3 regions of the Paenibacillus sp. FSL K6-2524 genome follow, and region 3 is predicted to be linked to each of the others. Evidence: predicted binding sites of a transcription regulator. Region 3 holds the regulator's gene; each other region holds the start of a gene.

Region 1 (5,936 bases), 1.8 Mb from region 3:
CGCTCGGTTGGAGCGACCAGGTGGTAGTAGCAGTAGCAAGACAGTGGATCGGGCAAGAAATGTCTCTGCGAGTCGGGATGCAAGTAGATCTGAACGTGGCCGGACAAAGAGCGAAGCTGGAGGCCGGGATAAATTCCGCCGTGGAGAAAGTAAAGACAGTTCTCGCGGAAGACGCAATTCGACTAGTGGATCGCGTGATGATCGTAGTGGAGGTCAGGGTGGAGAGAGCCGTGTAGCACGTGGTGGGGAAGGAAGAGGCCCTGCTGGACCAAATGATACTAAACGTGGCCCGGGTGGTCAAAGCAAACCGGATGGTTATAAACGTGGACCAGGAGGTCAAGGCAGACCTGATAGTGTGAAGCGGGGATCAGGAGGTCAAAGTAGACCTGATGGCGCTAAGCGTGGACAGGGTGGTAACCGGAACAGTGGTAGTGATCGTGGAGCCCGCAAAGGACGTTAATGCTAAATAGCTTACGATAATTACCCCAGTGTAAATTTTTCTTGAGTGTAACCTAATAGTGCATGAATACGTCTGAATTAATCAGATGGAACTAAAGTCTTTACTAACAGAATCCCATCGGGATGAAGGAGCCTCTTTCTTTAGTTCATTCTATATTGATAACTAACCTGGGATTGCAGGGTATATAGGGGGAACCAACTTTGAATAAATGGATCACAACCGTCGTCGTTCTTTTTGTAGCAGCTGTATTGGTGGTAGGCTGCGGATCGAAGAACTCGGCGCTGCCAGTTACCGGGACAAACACAGGTCAATCCGGGATTACAGACGGAAACGCTGTGTCTCCTGATAATGAGGAAAGTGATACCGTAGACAAGCCTACAGATAATGGTGACTCTTCTACAGAGGGGCAAACTCCATCGGACTCTCAGGATAAGGGACCAGATCTCGCGGCGGCTGCGGATGCTGAGAGTGTTGCAGTGCTAGTTAATAAGGAATTCGCGTTGCCAGAAGATTATAAGCCAGAAGACTTAGTATATCCCGATGTTCGGTTTACTTTTAAAGAAAAGATCGAAAAGCGAATGATGCGTAAAGAGGCTGCACAGGCATTAGAGGAACTTTTTGCTGCTGCGGAGAACGATGGCGTGTATTTAGCTGGGGTTTCTGCCTATCGCTCTCATAGCACCCAGACCTCCTTGTTTAATCGGTATGTAGCGAAGGACGGGGAAGAAAAGGCCAAAACTTATAGCGCTGTTCCAGGTCATAGTGAGCACGAAACAGGTCTTGCTATCGATGTGTCTGGTAGTGACGGTAAGTGTGCTGCTGACGATTGCTTTGGTGGCACAAAGGAAGCCAATTGGCTCGATGAACATGCTACTGAACATGGTTTTATTATCCGTTATCCAGATGGCAAGGAATCCATTACGGGCTACAAGTATGAACCATGGCATCTGCGCTTTGTCGGTAAGGAAATTGCGGCAGAAATTGCTGAAAGGGATATTACTCTCGAAGAATATTATGATGCTGTACCCGTGACTGGGAATTAATAATCTGTCTAATATGATATATGGCTAAGGCTGCCCCCAAGTTAGATTGTATCTACTTGGGAGGCGGCCTTTTTTTGTGAACAATGGTAAAACGATACTCAATAATTTGCATTGTGACAAATATCACACTATAATAGGTATGTAAGGTGAATTAATTCACAAAAGCACGTGGTTACAAGTGACACTTTTCACAATATATACCCTAATGGGTGGAAACCTTAAAAATTAGGGAACTTGGAGGAGGAAGAAATCATGAAAGTAGCAGTTATCGGATGTACACACGCGGGCACAGCAGCCATTGTTAATACGGCTAAGTTATATCCAGAAGCAGAAATTACGGTGTATGAGAGAAATGATAATATCTCTTTCCTATCATGTGGGATTGCTTTATATGTTGGTGGAGTAGTGGAAGACGCTGGAGGCTTGTTCTACTCTTCACCAGAGCAACTTGCTGAGTTGGGAGTAACAACCAAGATGCAACATGAAGTGACTTTTGTAGATACAGCATTGAAAACCCTTCGAGCTCGCAATCTACAAACAGGAGAAGAGTTTGAGGAGTCTTTTGATAAGCTTATTGTGACGACAGGATCCTGGCCGATCATACCAAAGTTTGAGGGAATTGAACTCGAGAACATTGTGCTCTCAAAGAATTTCAATCACTCTAACACGATCATTGAGAAGGCAAAGAAGGCGCGTAATATCGTCGTGGTGGGTGCAGGATATATCGGTGTAGAGTTGGTTGAGGCATTTGAAATGAATGGTAAACAAGTTACTTTAATTGATGCAGAGGATCGAATTCTTAGCAAGTACTTGGATCCTGAGTATACAGATAAGATTGAACAATCCTTAAGCGAGCATGGTATTAAACTGGCCCTTGGAGAGAAAGTAACACGGTTTGTAGGGGAAGACGGGAAGGTAGGCAAAGTCGTTACAGATCAGGGTGAACATGAAGCTGACCTTGTTATCCTATGTATCGGTTTCCGTCCGAATACAGAATTATTGAAGGGTCAAGTTGAGATGATGGACAATGGGGCAATTATCGTCGACGAATACATGCGCACTAGTACGCGTGATGTATACGCAGCAGGTGATAGCTGCGCTATACTGTACAATCCTACGGGTAAGCATTCGTACATTCCACTTGCTACGAACGCAGTACGTATGGGGACACTCGTAGCTCGGAACCTTGTGACTCCGACAGTGAAATATATGGGTACTCAAGGCACTTCAGGGATTAAAATTTATGAAGATAACATCGCAGGAACTGGAATGACGGAAACAGCGGCGAAGCATGCTGGGATACAGGCGGAAGCAGTACTTATTAACGATAATTATCGTCCTGAGTTTATGCCAACACATGAATCTCTTATGCTGAAGGTCGTATATGAAAAAGATACAAGAGTAATCCTTGGTGCTCAAATCATGTCGAAGGTGGATCTGACACAATCCATTAACACCATTTCAGTTTGTATTCAGAACAAAATGAAGATGGAAGAGCTTGCGTTCATCGATTTCTTCTTCCAACCGCATTATAACAAGCCTTGGAATTTCCTGAACAGCGCAGGTCTTGGGGCATTACCAGAGGTTCCAGCTAGAGAAGTTACTCGTGTATGATCGATAATTTGAATGAATAATAGAATGCCTCACAACGGCCATCTATGGGGAGAGATCCCTGAGGTGGTCTTTTGTATGAAGAGTGTGCAAAGGATGTCTTGGCTAGCTACATGAAGTCTTGTTTGAATGAAATGTGAAATATTTCACCCTAATGAAAGCGCTAACGTGATCTTTGTTACTTTTCGGGCGATGACCGAAGCTATACAATTATAGTAGAATTCATAATAACGAGATATGAAGCATAAAAGGAGATTAAACCATGGCATATTACAAACCTCAGCAGATTGCGGCGATCACTGTAGAGAACGGTGTAAAAAAAGCGCACAATCCTTTGCTTACGGTGTTGATTTTAGGATTTCTGGGTGGAGCGTTCATTGCTCTTGGGTTTCTGCTAGATATTCGCGTGATTAGCACTGCTCCCAAAGAATGGGGCAGTCTAGTTAACTTTGTTGGAGCTGCTGTGTTCCCGGTTGGCTTGATTCTAGTTCTACTCGCTGGTGGCGAGCTGTTGACAGGTAATATGATGGCTGTTCCACTGGCGCGAATGAGTAAGAAGATTTCGACGGGTGAAATGTTCAAAAATCTCGTGCTTATTACAATCAGTAATTTTGTTGGAGCTTTATTCGTAGCGTATTTTTTTGGTCACGTTGTCGGATTGACTTCAAGTGGAGCATATCTAGATAAGCTTGTTGATATGGCGGGTCACAAGATCGATGATAGCTTTCTTCAAGCTTTCGTTTCAGGTATAGGATGTAACTGGTTAGTGGCTTTGGCTGTATGGCTGTCCTATGGAGCGGACAACATGAGTGGCAAAATTATGGGGATATGGTTCCCGACCATGGCTTTCGTTGCTATTGGCTTTCAGCACGTCGTGGCTAACATGTTCCTTATTCCAGCAGCAATTTTTGAAGGATATTTCACTTGGGGAGATTATATAAGAAATTTCGTTCCCGTATGGCTCGGTAACTTGACCGGTGGCGCGATATTTGTGGCTGCAGCATACTGGGTAGCCTATCTGAAAGATCCTGCGGGTGAGAAGGTAGCTACTGACCAACATGGTCAAAGCTCCAAGTCCGTAGCAAGCAAGTAGTTAAGAAGTGGTACTAAAAGTACTTGCCTAGACTTACGTTTTAAGCGATACTATCATAATCTGGTCAGCGACGGTTATATGCATGAAAAGGGGGCCTCACAAGGGGTCCCCTTTTTGATATTATTTAAGGTTTTGCCGTTAGGGTTAATGGGGGAGAGATAGGGATGAAATGGTTACAGAATTATCCGCGTGAAGTTAAAGTGTTTCTGGTTGCGAGTCTGGTCAATTCAATCGGTGGCTCTTTGATGTGGCCTCTGATTACGATGTTTGTATTCAGGCAGCTAGGACGGAGTGTAACGGATGCAGGATTGGTTATTTTGGTAATGTCGCTGGGTGGCATTGCCGGACAGTTATTAGGTGGAGCACTTTATCACCGGGTAGGTGTAAAGCGACTGATCGTCGGTGGATTGGGTATGAATGCCTTATCTTTGCTATTTCTGCCGTACGTTAGCGGGCATTGGTATATATTCATGTTCGTTATGGGATTAGTTGGGTTCTTCAATGCGTTGTCGATGCCTGCGATTCAAGCATTCATTGGATTTCGCTTCGCCGATCGGCGAGGGGAATTGTTCAATGTTATATACGTGGCCAACAATATTGGTGTAGCTATCGGTACGGCACTCAGCGGATTTCTGGCCAGTATTTCATATGATATGAGTTTTATTATGAACGGTTTGACCTCGGCTGTATTTGCTCTTTTCTTCTGGAGATATTTGAGCAAGGTCCAGAGCGACTCCGGAGGGCTACAGCTGGAAAAGCGCAAAAATACTATTGAGAAAGTGCAGACATGGAAACTGCTTGGCCACTATAGATTATATTTGTTTATGGGCATAGGTTCTTTCTGTCTATGGCTAAGTAATTGTATCTGGAACAACGGGGTGGCTCCTTTTACGATGATGAAGGGGATGCCAGAGTGGAATTACAGTATACTGTGGACGCTTAATGGAGTACTTATTTTTGTAGGCCAGCCATTCATCTTGTGGTTGAAGCGTACCTTTGCAGGGTCCCCTGAGGCACAAATGACTGCTAGCGGGATATTTTATTTGCTAGGATATATTGCAATTCTAAGTTTTCATACATATCCTAGTTTAGTACTAGCCATGGTACTCACTACATTTGGTGAAATGCTCATTTCTCCGGCGATTCCTTCCTTCATATCGGATCGGACGGGTAAATCGGCGCCGTTTTACCTAGGAGTTGTGGGGGGAATGGGCGCAGCAGGCAAGGTGGTTGGTCCCTATGCAATGGGTTTATTGTTTGACTGGAATGGGCTTGTCCCGGTAGCTGGACTTTCTGTTTTGATAGCTGTGTTTTCGGTTGGGGCATTTTTTGTTCATTCTTTGATTCATCGGCAGAACAGGGGAGATATGCCTCTTTCGATGTAACCCTGATTTATGACGGAATCAATCCAGTGTATAATGGCAGTAGGTGAAGTTAGGAAGGATGGTGGAAAGCATCATGTCACACCAAATTTGGATTAGGTTATCGGAAATTCGTGATGCGGCTGCACTGATGGAGCTTGACGCACTCGTATGGGACAAGGACTCGACACCCGCACAGATTGTCTGGACTTCACGGGAGCAGTATTTGCAGAAATGCCCACCGGGGAGCCAACTTGTAGCCGGGATTGGAGACGAAATTTGTGGGTATTTGGGCTTTGACTCCCCGACACCGTTACCAAGCAATGGACATGTCTATGATCTGAACATAGCCATTCATCCTTCGTGTC
Region 2 (5,936 bases), 1.1 Mb from region 3:
ACGGGAGTCTCTATAAATTCAACAGGATATAAAAATATAAAGCTCCCTTTCCATACTAGCATCCATATCAAGAATGCATTGCTAGCATAGGACATGAAGCGGTTTTGTTCTGGATTATGTCGTAGCCGATAATGCAACACAAGCCATCCTATTTCCCCAAAGATCAGGTACATTACGAGTCGTCCATTTAGTAATAGTGATCCCAGTTGGATATTCCCCATATCCTCTGACCTCCTTTCTCTCCTATCAGCTTGTCAGACTTTTATAAAGATATGATAAAGTAACCTTGATTACTTCAATTTAAATGATCCTTTATGTCTTGTTTGGTTTGAGAGGTATCGTTATTGAAAAAGAATACTTGTTCATGTCAGAGCTGAGCTCTACCTGACCTCCAAGCTTCGCCATAATTTCCTTTACTATAGCTAGACCAAGTCCGCTACCCTTTATCCCTTCTGTACGCTGTCTGGACCCATCCGCTTGGAAGAAACGTTCAAAGACCAAATCCTGTAGCTCTTCTGGCAAAGACTCTCCCAAATTGCTTACTGTAAGTCGATAATCATCCCCGTCAGCTACTCCTGAAATCCAAATCATATGTCCAGAATTATAAGTAATTGCGTTCTGCATCAGATTGGTTAAGACCTGCCGCAAGCCGTCCTCAGAGCTAATTATGTCAAGTTGTTCAAGCGAAATATCTAATGTTATCTCTTTGTGCTGGAGTTCTAGTTGAAAAGATTGCAAACTACGTGTAATGAACTCATCAATGGGTATCCGGTTGAAAATCATACTGTCAGCCCCCTTGTCCTCCCAAAGGGATAGTTGATGGAGCTGTTCAACAAGTCGTGTAATATGCTGTGACTCTTCCAACAGGGATAAATACAATTCCCGGTCTCCCTCAATCACACCGTTACTTAACGCCTCCAAATAACCATTCAAATTACTGAGCGGTGTTCTTAAATCATGTGATACATTACTGAGCATTACTTTACGATTTTGTTCCGATCGCTGCAGGGTTAATGTCATCGCATTAAAGCGTTTCGTCAATTCTCCGATCTCATCCTCAGAGTTTACTTCAATAGGTTCAGGATATGATCCTTCTATTAACTGACGTGTCGACTCTGTCAATTTTTTCAAAGGAGACAGAATCTTCTTGATAAAGAAAAAATGAATGAGTGTAGCAACAACGACAGCAAGCAGACTTGCCCTAATCAGATAGAACTGCATGGTGCGTTGAAAAAAATCGGTTTTAGCGTCACCCACAAGCTGATACTTTTCCACCAGCACACATGCAAAATCTTTCACTGACACACCTGCCAACCAGATCACAATGAGCATCACCAACGCATTAACCGCAACCAACTTCCAAGCGACATAATGCTTCCGTATTTGCAGTATCTTAGTAAGCAACAAAGCGATACCCCATTCCACGGACCGTTTGAAAGAAGGTCGGTGCCTGGCAGGATGCCTCGATCTTCTCTCTCAGCTTGCCGACGTGGACGTCAACCGTACGATCAATCACAGATCTCTCATCATTGAGATAGAGCTCATTTAAAATTTGTTCACGGGACAAGATTTGGTTGGGATGCTTCATAAAGAAATGCAGCAATCTAAATTCATGATGTGTTAATGCAATATCGACCCCTTTATACTTAACCTCCCCGGATAGCGTCTTGATCGTTAGACCTCTGTAACTAATCTTGCTGCAGCGATTGGCCATCCGCTTGAGTACCGTATTTACCCGTACAACTACTTCTTGAGGGCTAAATGGCTTGATAATGTAATCATCCGCACCCATTTGCAGACCTGCGATACGTTCGGATTCCGTAATTTTAGCTGTGAGCATAATAATAGGGATATCGCTTTTCAGTTCATGCCGAATCCACTTACATAATTGTTCACCACTGAACTTGGGCATCATCAGGTCAGTGATCACGAAACAGGGTTCATCTTGTTGAAATATCGCTCTGGCTTCTTCCCCATTCTGAGCCTCCAATACGCCATAACCTTCTTTCTCCAAATATATCCTTAAGAGCTTTCTTATTTTCATATCGTCCTCGACGATTAAGATATCTTTCTGCAAACTATTTCACCCTTTCTTGAACTAAAGGTTCATTATACAAGACTAATTTAAAGAAATGTTAAAGACGGAAAATTGAAAAACTTAACAAAATAAAAACAAGCCAGAGCGCATGATCCATCCACGCTTCGGCTTGTTCTATTTCAGATATTTCAATCCGAATGATTCTTCTAGACTCAGACTGAGTATTATGGTGCTGGTGTATATTTCGCTGCTTGCGCTCCTGCTGTTCTACCGAACACAATCGTGTCAGCAATTGCATTACCACCTAGACGGTTAGTTCCATGGATTCCACCTGTTACTTCGCCTGCTGCATATAGACCAGGAATCACATTACCAGCGGTATTAATCACTTCGGTATTCGTGTTGATTTCCAATCCACCCATCGTATGATGCGCTGTTGGTACACGTGGACTTGCAAAGTAAGGTGCTTTGTCCATTTTCTTCGCGAGAATTTCGCGTCCATATTTCTCATCTTTTTGGCTATCTACTGTTTGGTTATAGTACTCAATGGTTGCTGTGAAAGTCTTAGGATCAACTTTAATTTTCTTCGCTAGTTCCTCAAGACTATCGGCTTGTACTACTTTTCCTGATTCAACAAGTTGTTCAATCGTTTCATCGAAATTGTTTTTTGTTCCTGGTGTAAATGTGTTGCTGTCCGCAATTACATACATTAAGGAATCTTCTTGTTGCATTAATGCTTGCGTCATTTCATCACGACGTGCATCTTCACGAATAAAACGTTCCCCCGCTTTATTCACGAACATATACGATTCAACCCCCTTTGCCAACCATCCTGTCAAGCTTCCTGTCTCTGGATCGCCGAGCGGCAAGGATTGAAGATACTCCATACCTACCAAGTTAGCTTCTGCTTGCTCCCCAAGTACTAGACCATCCCCCGTTGCACCCGGATGATTCGTTGTTTGCACACTATCCGGAATTTCAGGATTATATTTATGCCGCATATCTAAACTTGCAGCGTAACCGCCCGTTGCTAAGATAACGGCCTTATTTGCGCGAATTGTAATAGCTGCGCCATCAGAGGTTCCTTTCAAACCGACAACCGTACCATTTTCAATAATTAATTCTTTCGCTTCCGTCTTCGTCAACACTTCAACATCATTCTTTTCTAGTGAGGCTTGAAGAGCTGTAACAAAACCACCATGTTCGTTCACCGGACGATGACTACGAGGCCATAATGCACCAGCAACCGTAAATACTTCATCGGAGAACTCCAGTCCAAGCCCTTCAAGCCAGTGAATACCATCAAGTGCATTATCTACAAGATAATGTACCAATTCAGGATTCGCCTTCTCATCGCCACCTTTGAATGTTTGCGTGAAATGCTTATCCAAGGAATCTTCGATATCTTGCTTGGATTGACGCTCTGGATCTACCGCATTGTACGCGCCACCAGCTAATGCTGTGTTACCACCAATACGATCCATTTTATCAATAACGATGACGGAAGCCCCGTTTTCCTTCGCCGTTTGTGCAGCTGCTAAACCAGCCCCACCCGCTCCAATAACAATGACGTCAGCGGACATCTCGATAGCATCTTTTGCCGCTTTAACAACTTCTCTCTTTTTCCATTCATCTACATTTGCTCCTGCATCTTTAAGTGCATTCGCAATGGCTTCTTTAACTCCGTTACTACTAAATGTTGCGCCAGATATACTGTCAACGTTCAGGCTTTGATATTCAACAACATCGCTGGGAATTTGTTTGATCGCAACATCACCGACACCCGCTGTCTCGCCATGCTCAAGGACGTTAATGGCCCCAACTTTACCAGCATCGTCAACCGTTAGTTCAATTTTAATTTTGCCATGAAAACCATCTGCTTCTGCAGCGTACAGCCCTGCTTTTAACGAACCATCAACACTTGCAGCATCGGGCGAATTAGAATTTCCACTTGAACACCCCACAATGGATGTTAACATCAATGCTGCGACTACAACCCCAGATAAACTCTTCTTAAAATAGTTCATTTCTTCCCCCTGTTTCATCTCGCTGTATTTTGTGATACAATTCACAATCAATGGCGTTCGAGCTCAATTCCTAACCTAACGCCTACACTTATTATCCATGATCAGGAAATTTTTTTCTGTATCGGTGTATACCAAAGTGAATACATATCATAAGAGGTACAGCCATGAATAAAAGCAAAGTCGACAACTCGTATGAAAATAAAGAACTACCACACTACATAAATGAACTTTTAGCGTTAATCCACAAACACAACCTGGGCAGCATGCGACGTTATCGTAAAAATGAACATATCTTTCATAATAACGATCCAGCGGACTCTATCTATATTATCCAAAAAGGTGTAGTGATTACTTATCTGGCCGATCAAGAAGGGCGTGAACGAATTCGGCGTTTCTTCTCCGTAGGTGACATTCTTGGTCATAACACACTGTTCCATGGTGGTTACATTGCCGATGCACAAGCCATACAACCTAGCAAAGTAATTGTCATCGATAAAACTCAATTTCTCCAACAGGTCGAATCTGAACCTAAGCTCCTTATTCATCTATATCGCGTTCTCGAAATGACACACCGTAATCTAGCTATACATATGGGAGATTCCTATTATAGTGCAGAGACACGTGTGCTGAAATATCTTCTCCGATTGCTTAGCCAATTCGGTAAATCGACAACAGAAGGTATTGTAATCACAATCCCTGTCACCCACGAACTGTTAGCAAAATATGCTGGGACAACAAGAGTTACAGTCACTCGTGTACTGAGTCGACTTTCTGCAGTGAATATCTTAAGCACGAGTCCAAGGCCCTGGATTGTAAAAGATTACGACGCACTTGTTGAATTATGTGAGCAAGCGTGCTTAGATCACACGTGCATTGTAGGTTCAGGATATGGCTATGAACAGCAAAAGACTTGCTCGAAGTAATGGTGGCTTCGAGCAAGTCTTTTGCTATAATTTGATATTGATTGCTATGCTATTCATAGGCTCAAGTGTAGAGAGTACATTATGTTTAACCATCACCATGGTCGTCTAATCTCACTATCAAACATCTAATATGGCCTCTTGCATTTGCTGTTTCGTGAAAGCGTTAATCACTCTAAACGGCTCATCGAGGGGCGATATTTCTGGAGCTCCAAATAAGAGCCTTTGCAATCTCAACGCGTTGTGACATCTTATCAATGACAGGTACGTGTGAATCAACAACTAGCTATACCCAATAGATAAGAAGACAGGTTTGTATTCCTGCTTAGCTTTGTCAAAAGCTTCTTCGAATAAGAAAACCAATTCAAAGGGTTAGTGCGTATTACAGTAAATACCAGACTTTTCATTGGATAATCTATTGGGTACTTTTTGAGTTGTCATGGGGCATCACCTCGTTTAGTGTTTGATTTGGGTAAAGTATTGCTTAGGGGTAGTTTACCCAAATTAGTCGAGGAAATCTCTTCCTGTGTCTTGCAGGCTTTCTCCATCATCTATTTTTACAAGCAGTGTAGCCAATGAAACAGGAATACTGTCCTGTTCAGCTCCCTAATAGCCTAGGAATTAGTCAAATCCCCTTACAAATTTACCAGTATAACCCTCTGGTCCTCCTTAACCAAGCCAACTTTTAAACTCATTGCCGTTGTTGTCTTGCCGACGCCGCCCTTTTGATTAGCCAAGATAATTATTATCTTAGCATTGCATTTTCTCCCTTCAACGCAAAAAAAGCCCAAGCGGGGTGAGCGCTTGAGCTTCATTAGAAACATTATTCGCTACCTCTTGTAGGTTGTGTAGGAATTCGCTCTTCTGACTTGTATAGAAACGTTCTGCTTACATGATGAACATTTCATAGTGCTTGTGGTTGTACTTCCACTATCAGCATTGCTGGTGACC
Region 3 (5,936 bases):
AAATCCTTCCATTGAATAGCGATGCGAACACCCTTTGTATGGTGCGCATCGCTTTGTTATGTTGGAGGGACTAATTTTCAAAATTGAAATCTTCTGTTATGCTGTTAAAGAGACTGGGATGAAAGGGACTTATAAACGCAATGAAATATGCTGTACTTGATTTTGAAACGACAGGTAATCAGTCCTCGGATGAAATTATCCAAGTAGGGCTTGCCATTATAGATGATGATCTTACTGTGTCCCACGTTTATTCTTCCTTTGTTAATCCAGGAGTATCAATTCCACCGTTTATAACGGGGTTAACAGGCATTACGGATGAACTTGTTAAGGATGCACCAGATCTTGATGTGGTTATGATGGAAATGGTTCCATTACTTAATGATGTTGTGCTTGTAGGTCATAATGTGGCTTTCGATTTCAACTTTTTACAGAGCTCATTGGATAGAACGGGTTACTTACCATTTACCGGACGAATTCTCGATACGATGGATTTCTTGAAGATTATTTTTCCTTCACTGACTTCGTATCAGCTAAGCCAAGTTTCTTCAGAGTTTGAAGTTCAGCATGATCGTCCACATCAGGCGGATAGCGATGCCCTGGCAACAGCTCTGATCTTCATAAAATGTTTGGAGGAAATTGAGGGTCTGCCGCTGCTCACCTTGCAACGTTTGTCCGATTTATTTGCAGGAGAAGATAGTGATTTAGGTTGGTTCTTTGATGCCATGTTGCAAGAAAAGGAACAACAGGTTGATCCTAATCCGAAAGGTCATACCTATTATCGGCAATTCGCCCTCCAAGTAGATGATTGGACGGAGATGATTCCGGCTAGGTATGGTGACGATACTAATCCATTGGATAATGTGACATTCCAGCAATTTATGGATGGGGTAAGAGATCGACTACGTGCTAAACTGCCAAATTATGAAGAGCGAGAAGCACAGAACTTGATGCTTGACGAAGTTATGCAGGCTTTTCAAGAAGATAAGCATTTATTAATTGAGGCCGGAACTGGAACAGGTAAATCTCTAGGGTATCTTCTGCCTGCCATTTACCATAGTGTGAAACAAGATGACAAGGTTATGGTCAGCACTCACACGATTAATCTACAGGAACAGTTGCGCGAGCGTGACATTCCATTACTGACTGAAGTAGTGCCTTTTCCATTTAGAGCTGCCATTTTTAAAGGAAGACAGCATTATTTGTGTTTGAGAAAATTTGAACATAAAATAAATAGAAAAGACTTTGCAACGCCAAAAGAAGAAGTAATGATCGCCGCACAAATGATTGTATGGTTGACCCAAACGGAGACCGGGGACGATGAGGAACTCAACATGGGGAATCGTGGGGGGGACTTCTGGGAGACTGTGGCTAGTGAGTCGGACTCCTGTCTGGGTCGTTCCTGTCCTTGGTTCCGCAAATGCTTCTATCATCGTGCTAAGCATGAGGCTGGTATCGCTGATGTAGTCATTACTAACCATTCCAAATTGTTCACAGATATTCAAGCGGGACATCAATTGCTTCCTAGCTATGAGCGATTGGTTATTGACGAAGCTCATCATTTAGAAGACGTAGCCGGAAAGCATCTGGGCCTTCAATTAAAGTACTTTACTGTTGTGCATACTTTGACACGTCTGTTCAAAGATAGTAAGACAGGACAACTTCCGAGTCTTAGAAGCGCCCTTCAGAATACGAAGAGTGAAAAGTCATCAGAGTGGTGTTCTATTATTGATGGCTTATATCGTTCTCTGCTGGATGTGAAAGAGAGCTGGGATAAGCTCAGCGAAATGCTCTTCGTGCTCATGCCTGACCGCAGTGATGCAGCTCCAGGAGATCCTGGACAGTTCGTTCTTCGGTTACTTCCAAATAGGAAGCCCAAGGAATGGGATGCTATTGAAGCATTGGAGAATCAGATTTATGTTATTCTGAGCGATGTGCTTCGCAAGGGAGAACGCATGCTAGGTGAGATTAGGGAAGAGCCAGATGATTACGGATCTGAAGGTTTAATGACGGATATCAGTGGATTATTCAAAGATATCGCAAACGAGCGTGATGGTTTGCGTTCTTTCATCAAACTGGATGACGAGGATACGGTGTACTGGATCGAAGGCAATGGTAATTACCGTAGTCGATCATTACAGATCTTTGCTGTTCCAATTGATGTGAGCGCCCAATTAAAATCGTATTTCTTTGATAAGAAGAAGAGTGTAGTGATGACTTCGGCGACATTGTCGGTCGATAAATCATTTCAATATATGATTGAACAGCTTGGACTTCAGGAGGCTGCCTCCGAAGATAGATTGGTTACTTCAGTGCTTCCATCTCCATTTAATTACCGTGATCAAGCACTCCTAGTAATTCCAAGGGATTTCCCGAGTGTTAAGGGGAGCGTAGGAGATGATCATTTTGTCAATACGCTTGTGCAGTCTTTAGCAGACACTGCAACTGTAACACAAGGTCGAATGTTGGTGTTGTTTACCTCTTATCGAATGTTACGGCAAGTGTATGATCCTCTTAAGGAACTGCTGTCTCAACGGGGAATTACGGTAATAGGCCAAGGGATGGATAGTGGTAATCGTAGTAAGTTAACTCGCAGGTTTCAAGGGCAGAGTGCTTCCGTTCTGCTTGGAACGAGTAGTTTCTGGGAAGGTGTAGACATTCCAGGTGAAGCTTTAACCAGCTTGGCAATTGTCCGTTTACCTTTCCAACCTCCCAACCATCCGTTGATTGAAGCGAAGAGTGAGCGACTTCAGAAGGAGAAGAAGAATCCCTTTATGAAGTTGTCTGTGCCGCAGGCGGTTATCCGCTTTAAGCAAGGTTTTGGACGGCTGGTCCGTTCTTCGCAAGACCGTGGAATTGTGGTTGTTTATGATACGCGCATCTTGGAATCCTACTACGGAAAATACTTTTTATATTCATTACCCGGACCGAAGATGGAGCATATGCCACTTGAACAGATGGTTCCACGTATTTCGGAATGGCTGGTCGCTGAAGAACAACAAGGTTCTTCTTTATCAGATTAGGAGGAAAAATGCATGAAATCAGAAAAAATATCGGATGCCGTGGTACGAAGATTACCCGTTTACTTACGTTTTCTAAATCAATTAAGTCAAAGGGAAGTACCTACAGTTTCCTCACAAGAGTTGGGTCAGAAACTGGCACTCAATCCGGCACAAATTCGTAAGGATCTTGCCTATTTTGGTGATTTCGGTCGTAAAGGGATTGGATACGACGTTTCTTATCTGATTGAGAAAATTCGTCAAATTTTAAACTTGGACCAACAAATTAATGTAGCTTTGGTCGGAGCTGGTAACTTGGGACAAGCGCTTTCCAATTACAATGCTTACTTGAAGGATAATATGAAAATTGTGAGTATTTTTGATGCCTTTCCGTCGAAGATTGGTAGCAAAATCAATAATATTACGGTACAACCAATAGAGGAACTAGTAGAATCGGTCAAACAGAATAATATCCGAATCGGGATTATTACAGTTCCGGATACAGAGGCGCAGCGAGTAGCTGATGTTCTAGTAGCCGCTGGGGTAGAAGCGATTCTCAATTTCGCTCCTACAATTCTGAAGGTCCCACCTGAGGTGCGTATTCATGCGGCCGATTTTACAACGGACCTCCTGAGTTTAGCCTATTATTTGAATGGAAAGGAAACAGAATTAGATGAGTCATAAGTGGTTAATTAAAAATGGGACGATAGCGGTAATGGACGATGCACGTCCCGTAGTTAATGGTTATATGTTGGTTGAGGGAGATACGATAACGTATATTGGTGAGGAACGTCCTGAAGGTGCAGAAGGAGCAGAAATTTTTGATGGAGCAGGCCTTCTCTTCCTTCCAGGTTTGGTAAATACGCACGGACATGCGGCGATGTCACTGTTACGTGGGTATGGGGATGATCTTGCCCTACAAGTTTGGCTTCAAGATAAAATGTGGCCTATGGAGGCTAAATTTACAGGTAGTGATGTGTATTGGGGGACTTCATTGTCCGTGCTTGAAATGCTAAAAGGTGGGACGACGACCTTTCTAGATATGTATGACCATATGGACCAAGTGGCCAAAGTAGTAGAAGAATCGGGTATACGTGCTGTTCTTATGCGTGGTGCAATTGGGTTCTGCTCTGAAGATGAACAACGCCAGAAGTTAAATGAAGCTGTTGGATTTGCTCGTGACTGGCATGGTAAAGCAGACGGGCGGATCACAACGATGCTCTCACCACATTCACCTTATACTTGTGCACCTAATTTCTTCGAGAAATTTGTTCAGGCAGCCCACGATCTTAACTTGCCGTTACATACGCATATGTCGGAGACTAAGACTGAAGTGGAACAAAATGTGAGTAATTATGGCGTACGACCGGTTCAACATTTACTCAATATGGGTATGTTCTCTCGTCCATCACTGGTTGCACATGCTGTGCATTTGAACGATGAGGAGATCGAAATTCTGGCAGCACATCAAGTAGGAGTATCCCATAATCCAGGTAGCAATCTAAAGCTCGCTAGCGGTGTTGCTCGAGTGCCTGAATTACTCAAAGCGGGTGTTACCGTTTCACTTGGTACAGATGGTGCTGCTAGCAATAATAACCTTGATATGTTTGAGGAAATCCGGTTGGCTGCATTGATTCATAAAGGGGTATCTGGTGATCCAACTGCTGTACCGGCATTACAAGCACTCAAGATGGGTACAGAGTATGGTGCTAAGTCAGTTTTCTTACAGGATACGGGCAAATTGGCCCAGGGAATGAAGGCCGATTTTATTGCTCTGAATACGGAGCAGGCTCATTTTCTGCCAAGAACCGATTATATTTCTCATGCAGTGTATTCGGCCGGAGCGAAAGATGTGGAGCATGTTTGGGTGAACGGCAAACAAGTGATTAAGAATGGTGCTGCGCTGACTATTGACGAAGAAAAAGTGCGTTATGAAGCGCAAGCAGCTTATGAAGGATTGTTATCTCGTTAATTCGTCGTCATAGCTCAAACAAGTCATTAACGGGGAGTGGAAGAGAAGGTTGAAGAAGAAAACCAAATGGATACTAATCTCTATCCTAACCCTGCTGCTCGTGCTCTTTGGTCTTCACCGTTTCTATATCTATATCCAACAGGATTTGTGGAGCGGCGAGCAAGCCGCGGTAGTACGAGCACAGCAGGAAGCCGGTATTAGCGATGTTAAGAAAGTATATAAATCGGTTTGGGATGAAGTGTGCTGGGTTGTAGAAGGTAAGGATGAATCGGGGCAAGCAGTCATGGTATGGATTCAAGAAGGAAAAGAATCCCGAGTAGTCCCTCTCTCAGAAGGAACAACGGAAGCCCAGGTCAAAGCGATCATACATGAACGCTTTCCGGAAATTGATATTGTAAGATTGGTTCCTGGAATTTATAACGATCAATTAGTGTGGCAGTTATTTTATAAAGAGAACGCACATCATTATTATCGTTTCTACAATTTCAGCAGCGGCGAACCACTCTCTGAGGTGTTTACACTACCGAATCGCTAGGTAATTACATTTAAATAAGCCATGTGCACGAATGTTGATAATGAACATTTTGCACATGGCTTATTTTTGTGGTGTATGCATAGTTTAAACTGCGAAATAATATAAAATTTTAAATATAGTCACACCTTCCATTCGAATTAGTGTGTATGATGTGATATACTTCTATTTGTTGAAATGATATACGATTAGTATATCGATATAGTCGGAAAATAGTATACTAGTTAATATATATCAACACATATTATCATCATAAGGGGGACATCAAAGTGAAACTTCGTACCTGGCCGATTGTTGTAACGGTTGCGGTATCAGCACTGTTGTTGTTTGGTGGGTGGTTTGCTTATCGCCAGTGGGTGGTTGAAAATCCCCTAAAAAAACTGGTGACGGAATATGAGGGTGTAAATGCTGTTCAGTTTGATATTACCCGCACTGA

The links. Region 3 encodes Rex, which represses fermentation and respiration genes when NADH is low (regulators of the CRP and FNR family bind a similar motif). Its sites were predicted from a motif close to TTGTGAAATATTTCACAA; they were not measured.
Region 1: a site for Rex is predicted at 3,249-3,266, ahead of NST85_RS26780 (formate/nitrite transporter family protein). Genes of this name have one in related genera too.
Region 2: a site for Rex is predicted at 4,095-4,112, ahead of NST85_RS12895 (flavocytochrome c). Genes of this name have one in related genera too.

Annotation. Positions count from the first base shown of each region.
Region 1 is NZ_JBBOSP010000001.1:5,747,933-5,753,868, reverse strand. It holds gene NST85_RS26795 (DEAD/DEAH box helicase) at 1-460, shown strand, start outside; gene NST85_RS26790 (M15 family metallopeptidase) at 661-1,503, shown strand; gene NST85_RS26785 (FAD-dependent oxidoreductase) at 1,756-3,117, shown strand; gene NST85_RS26780 (formate/nitrite transporter family protein) at 3,377-4,207, shown strand; gene NST85_RS26775 (MFS transporter) at 4,372-5,592, shown strand; gene NST85_RS26770 (GNAT family N-acetyltransferase) at 5,666-5,936, shown strand, end outside.
Region 2 is NZ_JBBOSP010000001.1:2,854,101-2,860,036, reverse strand. It holds gene NST85_RS12910 (hypothetical protein) at 1-221, opposite strand, end outside; gene NST85_RS12905 (sensor histidine kinase) at 313-1,404, opposite strand; gene NST85_RS12900 (response regulator transcription factor) at 1,394-2,077, opposite strand; gene NST85_RS12895 (flavocytochrome c) at 2,263-4,065, opposite strand; gene NST85_RS12890 (Crp/Fnr family transcriptional regulator) at 4,230-4,988, shown strand; gene NST85_RS29310 (AAA family ATPase) at 5,621-5,800, opposite strand.
Region 3 is NZ_JBBOSP010000001.1:3,947,978-3,953,913, reverse strand. It holds gene dinG (ATP-dependent DNA helicase DinG) at 141-3,020, shown strand; gene NST85_RS18080 (redox-sensing transcriptional repressor Rex) at 3,033-3,680, shown strand; gene NST85_RS18075 (amidohydrolase) at 3,670-4,968, shown strand; gene NST85_RS18070 (cell wall elongation regulator TseB-like domain-containing protein) at 5,018-5,503, shown strand; gene NST85_RS18065 (hypothetical protein) at 5,770-5,936, shown strand, end outside.